3 regions of the Mycobacterium sp. FW102-FHT13B02 genome follow, and region 3 is predicted to be linked to each of the others. Evidence: predicted binding sites of a transcription regulator. Region 3 holds the regulator's gene; each other region holds the start of a gene.
The links. The regulator LexA, encoded in region 3, represses DNA repair genes until DNA is damaged. The targets are predictions, from matches to a motif close to CGAACANNTGTTCG.
Positions count from the first base shown of each region.

Region 1: the regulator LexA is predicted to act here: its motif matches at 1,415-1,428, upstream of ruvC (crossover junction endodeoxyribonuclease RuvC).
Region 2: the regulator LexA is predicted to act here: its motif matches at 1,396-1,409, upstream of AC3WTE_RS17080 (error-prone DNA polymerase).

Region 1 covers NZ_JBYTCM010000010.1:5,444-7,704, reverse strand. The annotation lists gene ruvB (Holliday junction branch migration DNA helicase RuvB) at 1-255, opposite strand, end outside; gene ruvA (Holliday junction branch migration protein RuvA) at 252-839, opposite strand; gene ruvC (crossover junction endodeoxyribonuclease RuvC) at 836-1,393, opposite strand; gene AC3WTE_RS18075 (NAD(P)H-binding protein) at 1,507-2,157, shown strand; gene AC3WTE_RS18070 (rhodanese-like domain-containing protein) at 2,164-2,261, opposite strand, start outside.
Region 2 covers NZ_JBYTCM010000009.1:34,326-36,586, forward strand. The annotation lists gene AC3WTE_RS17065 (GNAT family N-acetyltransferase) at 1-360, shown strand, start outside; gene AC3WTE_RS17070 (histone-like nucleoid-structuring protein Lsr2) at 500-874, shown strand; gene AC3WTE_RS17075 (BlaI/MecI/CopY family transcriptional regulator) at 885-1,313, opposite strand; gene AC3WTE_RS17080 (error-prone DNA polymerase) at 1,424-2,261, shown strand, end outside.
Region 3 covers NZ_JBYTCM010000001.1:479,094-481,354, forward strand. The annotation lists gene AC3WTE_RS02335 (LGFP repeat-containing protein) at 1-648, shown strand, start outside; gene lexA (transcriptional repressor LexA) at 715-1,425, opposite strand; gene AC3WTE_RS02345 (LysM peptidoglycan-binding domain-containing protein) at 1,677-2,150, shown strand.

The DNA of each region.
Region 1 (2,261 bases), on a different contig from region 3:
GATCATGGCCAGCGAGGTCTTGCCGAGGCCGGGCGGCCCCGACAGCAGGATGTGGTCGGGTGTGCCGCCGCGGTTCTTGGCGCCTTCGAGGACCAGTTGCAGCTGTTCACGCACCCTGGGCTGGCCGATGAACTCGCGCAGCGACTTGGGCCGCAGGCTGGCGTCGACGTCGCCCTCACCGACGGTCAGCGCGGGTGATACTTCCCGGTCCTGTGGCTCGTCAGGCCCGGCGCCCTCGTCTTCGAAGCGGCTCACTTCTTACCCAACATCGACAGGGCGGACCGCAGCGCCGTGGCGGTGTTGGCGTCCGGATCGTTGGCGAGCACCTTGTCGGTGGCCTCCTCGGCCTGCTTGGCCGGAAAACCGAGTCCGATGAGGGCTTCCACAACCGGTCCACGAATCGAATGCCCTCCGACGGCACCGCCGCCCGCTCCCGCCGTCGCACCGATCTTGTCGCGCAGCTCCAGCACAATGCGCTCGGCGCCCCGCTTGCCGATGCCCGGCACCCGGGTCAGGGCGGTCACGTCGCCGTCGGCCAAGGCCTGTCGCAACGTCGGAGCGTCGTATACCGCGAGGGTCGCCAGCGCGATCTTGGGACCGACACCGGACACCCCGAGAAGGGTGTTGAACAGGTCGCGGGCGTCGGAGTCGGCGAAGCCGTACAGCGTCTGGGAGTCCTCGCGCACGATCATCGCGGTGATCAGTCGCGACTCGGCGCCACGGCGCAGCGTGGACAGCGTCGCCGGGGTGGCCATGATCTTGTAGCCGACGCCGGCGGCCTCGATCACCGCGTGATCGAGCGCGACGTCGATGACCTCGCCACGGACCGATGCGATCATGCGCGTGCCGCCTTCACCTTTGCCGCGTACTGCTTCTTGAACTCCGCCGCTTTGGCCTCCGCCGCGGCCATCCGGGCGATCATGGGCGCCCGCCAGCAGTGACAGATGGCCAGGGCCAACGCGTCGGCGGCGTCAGCCGGAGTCGGTTTCTGTTGCAACCCAAGGATTTTGGTGACCATGGTGGTGACCTGGGCCTTGTCCGCCCGACCGTTTCCGGTGACGGCGGCCTTCACCTCACTGGGCGTGTGGAAATGGACGTCGATCCCCCGGCGCGCCGCCGCCAGGGCGATGACGCCGCCGGCCTGTGCCGTGCCCATGGCGGTGTTGGCGTTCTGGTTGGCGAACACCCGCTCGATGGCGATGACGTCGGGCCGGTGGGTGTCCATCCAGTGCTCGACGGTGTCGCTGATGGTCAGCAACCGCCGCTGCAGCTCGACGTCCGACGGGGTACGCACCACGTCGACATCGAGCGCGGTGACCTTGCGCCCCGTGCCACCCTCGATCATCGAGAGGCCACAGCGCGTCAGACCAGGGTCGACGCCCATCACCCGCACGCCCACTCCTCACTACGGTCCCGAACAGCTGTTCGATAGCTTAGCGGGCGGTGGCGACAGTTCCGGCGAGGGACACGCCTCAGATGTGGGCGGGCACGTGACACAGTGGACGCATGCGGGTCGTCATCGCGGGCGGACACGGGAAAATCGCCCTACTGCTGGAACAACTGCTTGCCCGTCGCGGCGACACGGTAGCCGGGCTGATCCGCAATCCGGCCCATGCCCCCGACGTGGAGTCGGCCGGCGCGACGGCGATCGTGCTCGACCTCGAGCAGGCGTCGGTGGCCGACGTCGCCGCGCAACTCGAGGGTGCCGACGCAGTGGTGTTCGCGGCCGGGGCCGGCCCGGGCAGCGGGGCCGAACGCAAACAGACAGTGGACCGGGACGCGGCGATCCTGCTGGCCGATGCCGCTGAAGCCGCCGGGGTGACGCGCTACGTCATGGTCTCGGCGATCTCGGCCGACGACCGCAGCCTGGATGCTGGTTACGACCCCGTGTTCCTGGCGTACATCCGGGCCAAGGCCGAGGCCGACGCCGACGTGCGGGCCCGCACCGGATTGACGACGACGATCGTCCGACCGGGACGACTCACCGACGAGCCCGGCATCGGCCTGGTGCACATCGCGGAAAACACGGGCCGCGGCAGCATTCCGCGCGCGGATGTCGCGGCCGTTCTCCTGGCCGTACTGGATGCGCCGGAAACCGCCGGGCGGACGTTCGAACTGATCTCCGGGAACATCCCGATCACCGCGGCGCTCGGCTGAGCGGGTTCATCGCGCGACAAGCGGGCCACCGGCGGCCCGCCACTGAATGAGCCCACCTGTCATGTTCACCGCTTCGAAACCGTTCTCCACCAACAGATTTGCCG
Region 2 (2,261 bases), on a different contig from region 3:
GCGTGCGAAGTCAGGGACGGCATCTACGTACGGCTCGTCGACGTGCGTCGTGCCCTGACGTTGCGCAGCTACGCCGCCCCGGTCGACGTGGTGCTGGATGTCACCGACGAGTTCTGCCCGTGGAACAGCGGCCGGTGGCGTCTATCTGGGGGACCCGATGGTGCTGAATGCGAAATGTCCACGGCGCCAGCCGACATCGCTATCTCGGCGCGGGATCTGGGCGCCATCTACCTGGGCGGTGTGAACCTGCAGGCGCTGGCGAACGCGGGTCTCGTCGAAGAGATGACCCCGGGTTCGGTGCACCGGACCGCAGTGGCGTTCAGCTGGCCCGTCGCACCGGGCGTGCCCGACGACTTCTAGGGACAGCGTCCTTTCGGGCCATACCACGCGTTCGGCTGAGATAAAAGAGGCCAAAGCGCGTAGTTCGGCTCCGACCGCTCCGCTAGCTTGTTTTGGGGGAAACAATGCAGGGCGCCGTGGCGTGGAGGTGGGTGTTCCGGTGGCGAAACTGTATTCAACTGCGTGGACCGACGATCTGGATGGCTCACTCGCTGCGACGACGCTTGAGTTTTCCTTCGATGGGGTCACGTATGCGATCGATCTGTCCGAGGCGAACGCGGTGCGGATGCGGGACTGCTTGGAGCCGTATATCCGGGCGGCCAGCAAGGCGAGCCGTCGGTCCGCGCGTAGGACCGGGCCCGCAGAACAGTCGCAGGCTGACAAGGCGCAATCACCCCATCAGCGAGCTCGGGAGTGGCTGCGGATGAACGGCCACGAGGTCGGTAGTCGCGGGCGCCTCCCTCAAGAATTGCTGCAGAGGTATCAGTTGGCTCAGGGCGGGGTCGAACAAGGCCTGCTCGGTGACCTGAGATGAATTCGATCCGCTAGGCGCTGAGCTTGGGTGTCAAATTCATTGCGGGGCTGTTGGTTCCGGATGAATAGCGGTCCACGGCGGCGAGCGCTCGCCGAAGAACATCGATCTCGTCGGCCGCGACCTGCGTGACGAAGTGGACCAACGCTGCATGCCGGTCGCTCTGGTCGGCAGCTTGCCCGAGCGCGTCGACCATGAGGCCGGCGACCAGCTGATCGCGGCTGTGCGATGCGACGTAGCGGTGCGCACGAGCCTCGCGCAGTTGCCGGACCACGCCCTTGCCGGCAAGTCTGCGCAGGACTGTCATGACGGTGGTGTACGCGAGTTTGCGCTCCGCGCAGATGGCGCGGTGGACCTCGCGAACGGTCTGTGGGCCATCCGCGTCCCAGAGGTGATCCATCACCTCGCGTTCCAGATTGCCCAAGTGCCTCAGCGTGGCCATCTTCCGTCCCTCTCCGACGTCCCCGGAGATCTAGTCGGATGGGGATCGCCCGAGTTCCCGCAGATTCCACGCCCCTGGTGTTCGAACAAAGTTTCGAATATCCTGATGTGGTGGGTTGGCACAACGGTCCGCCGAGCTGGGCGGAGATGCAGCGGGTGCTCGAGGGTAAACCTCGGGTGGCCGGTGCTTCTCCGGAGACGCCGGCCGATGGTGGTGACAGCCCGGCGTGGTCGCGTAAGCGTGGTGACTATCAACCGGTGGACCGTCCGGCCCGGCCGGCAACATCGGTGCCGTATGCCGAGCTACATGCACATTCCGCGTACAGCTTTCTCGACGGCGCCAGCACGCCGGAGGAATTGGTGGAGGAGGCCGTCCGGCTGGATCTGCGGGCCATCGCACTGACCGACCACGACGGACTCTACGGCGTCGTGCGGTTCGCCGAGGCTGCCAAAGAACTCGACATGGCAACGGTTTTCGGTGCCGAGCTCTCTCTCAGCAACACTCCGCGTACCGAGTTGCCCGACCCACCCGGTCCGCATCTGCTGGTCCTGGCCCGCGGGACCGAGGGATACCGGCGGCTGTCGCGGGAGCTGGCCCGGGCGCATCTGGCCGGCGGCGAGAAGGGCGTGCTCCGTTATGACCTGAATAGCCTCACCGAGGCCGCCGGCGGGCACTGGCAGATCCTCACCGGCTGCCGTAAAGGACATGTGCGCCGGGCCTTGTCGGCGGGTGGCGCGGACGCTGCGGACAAGGCGCTGGCCGACCTGGTGGACAGGTTCGGCGCGGACCGGGTGACCATTGAACTGACCCACCACGGACACCCACTCGACGACGAACGCAATGCGACGCTGGCGGGCCTGGCGCCGCGGTTCGGCCTCGATGTGGTCGCCACCACCGCCGCACATTTCGCTGCGCCATCGCGGGGGAAGCTGGCGATGGCAATGGGAG
Region 3 (2,261 bases):
GCGCCCGAGGGTGAGTCGGAGGGTGAGTCGACGGCGCAGGCCGAAGCCGAGGCCCAGCCTGTGGACGCTGCCGAGCCGGCTGAGCCCGCTGAGTCCGAGCCGGACGCTCACGAGCCCGCCGACGAGCCGACGGCATCGGTGCAACTTCCCGAGGCTCTGCGCCGCGGGGGCGCGGCGGCGGGCCTGACCGCGGCCGGGCTGGCAGGGTTCGCGGGCCTGCGGCCTCGAGACTCCGGCGACCGCGGGTGGGCTGCGCCGGCCGCCGCGGATGCCGGTGCCCCGGACGCTGACGTGCACGCGCCCGAGGAGCAGGTCGTCGATGCTGCGCCGGCCAAGGTCCCGGCGAGCGAACCACCGGGCGAACCGGCGGCCGAGCCGGGCGCGGACGCCGCGCCGGCAGAGGACACCGTGACGGCCGGTCCGGCCAGTGGCAGGCACCATGCCCTGGGCGCGGAGGAGCCCGAGACCGCGCAGATGTCGTTCCGCGTGGCGACCGGCGCGGAGCCGCCTGCCGGCTACGTCATCAAGGCCAACACAAAGTCGGGTCTGTACTGGGTGCCGGGTGCGCTCGGATACGACGACGCCGACGTCGAAATCTGGTTCGCCAGTGAGGAATTCGCGGTCACCAACGGATTCGTCCGAGGCTGACCGCGCCGACGGCCGAGCCCCGCTGCGAGCGACTGCAGCGGGGCTCACCTATTGGTCTGGCAGGCGTCAGATCTTGCGGATGACGGTCACGACCTTGCCGAGGATGACCGCGTCATTGCCCGGGATCGGGTCGAAGGCCGGGTTGTGCGGCATGAGCCACACCTGGCCCTTGGCGCGCTTGAAGGTCTTCACCGTGGCTTCACCGTCGATCATCGCCGCGACGATGTCCCCGTTGTCGGCCACATTCTGCTGGCGCACGACGACCCAGTCGCCGTCGCAGATCGCCGCGTCGATCATGGATTCGCCGACCACCTTCAGCAGGAACAACGAGCCCTCACCCACGAGCTCGCGGGGGAGCGGGAAGACGTCTTCGACGGCTTGCTCGGCGAGGATCGGGCCGCCCGCGGCGATCCGGCCGAGCACCGGCACGAAAGTCGGCTCGGGCAGCGCGTCCGAACCCGCCACATCGGTGGTGATGGCGGCGCCGGTCGAGTCGTCCGCGCCCCGGACGTCCACGGCTCGTGGGCGGTTCGGATCGCGGCGCAGATAGCCCTTCTTCTCCAGCGTGCGCAGCTGGTGGGCCACCGATGAGGTGGAGGTCAGGCCGACGGCATCGCCGATCTCGCGGATGCTGGGTGGGTAGCCGCGCGTCGTCACCGAGGTGCGGATGACGTCGAGGATGGTCCGCTGACGTTCTGTGAGGCTGCTGGCCCGGCCACCCGACCGGGATTCGGGGGTGCGATCGGTGCCGTCCGGGGTATCGGTGCTGTCGCTCATGTGGACGAATCTAGCCCAGTGCACACGATTGATCAAACATGTGTTCGAGATCGGGTCGATCGGCGTGTCGCGGCCGCGTCCCGCACGTGACGTGGCGAAAGCGAGGGCGAATCGGCGGAACGGAACTTGTCGGTGGGTCGTCGTATCGTTCGCAACAGTTCGATCACATGTTCTACCGTTCGAACATTTGGGCGATATAGTCGAACACAAGAGCGATCGAACCTATGTACGAACTCAGGAGAGGAACCGACATGACCGTCATCACCCGCGAGTACCCCACCGACGTCGTCGTCCGCACCGTGCCTCGGCGTGCAGACGTGAATCGTCACCGCCAGGCCCGGCTGCGGCCGGCCGGTTCCCGTCCCTCGGGTGCGGCGTTCCAGCATCGGGGCACGGGCGTGCTGAGCTCCCGTGCCTCGCACCGGCGCAACCCGGTCACGCCCTTGACCACGGTGCTGCTGGCTCTCGTCGCCGCGGGTATCACGGTGTGGCTGGGCCTGGTTGCGCAATTCGGAGAGGCTGTTCAGCCGACCGCATCGACCGCATCCGTACCCACGCAGCTGGCGGTGGTCCGGGTGCAGACCGGGGAGTCGATTCAGCAGGTCGCCCGGCGCGTGGCGCCCGACGCACCCGTCAGCGCCGTCGTCGACCGCATCAAGGAGCTCAACAAGCTGCCATCGGTGGCCCTGAACGCCGGGCAGACGCTGATCGCTCCGGTCGGCTGAGGACAGCCCGTGCGCACCTTGATCGGCACGGCGCCCGGCCGGGCCCGAGCGGCACGGGTAGGCTCGAGACCGTTCGAAACGGTCGATTGTCGGTGCGGCGAAGGAGCGGTG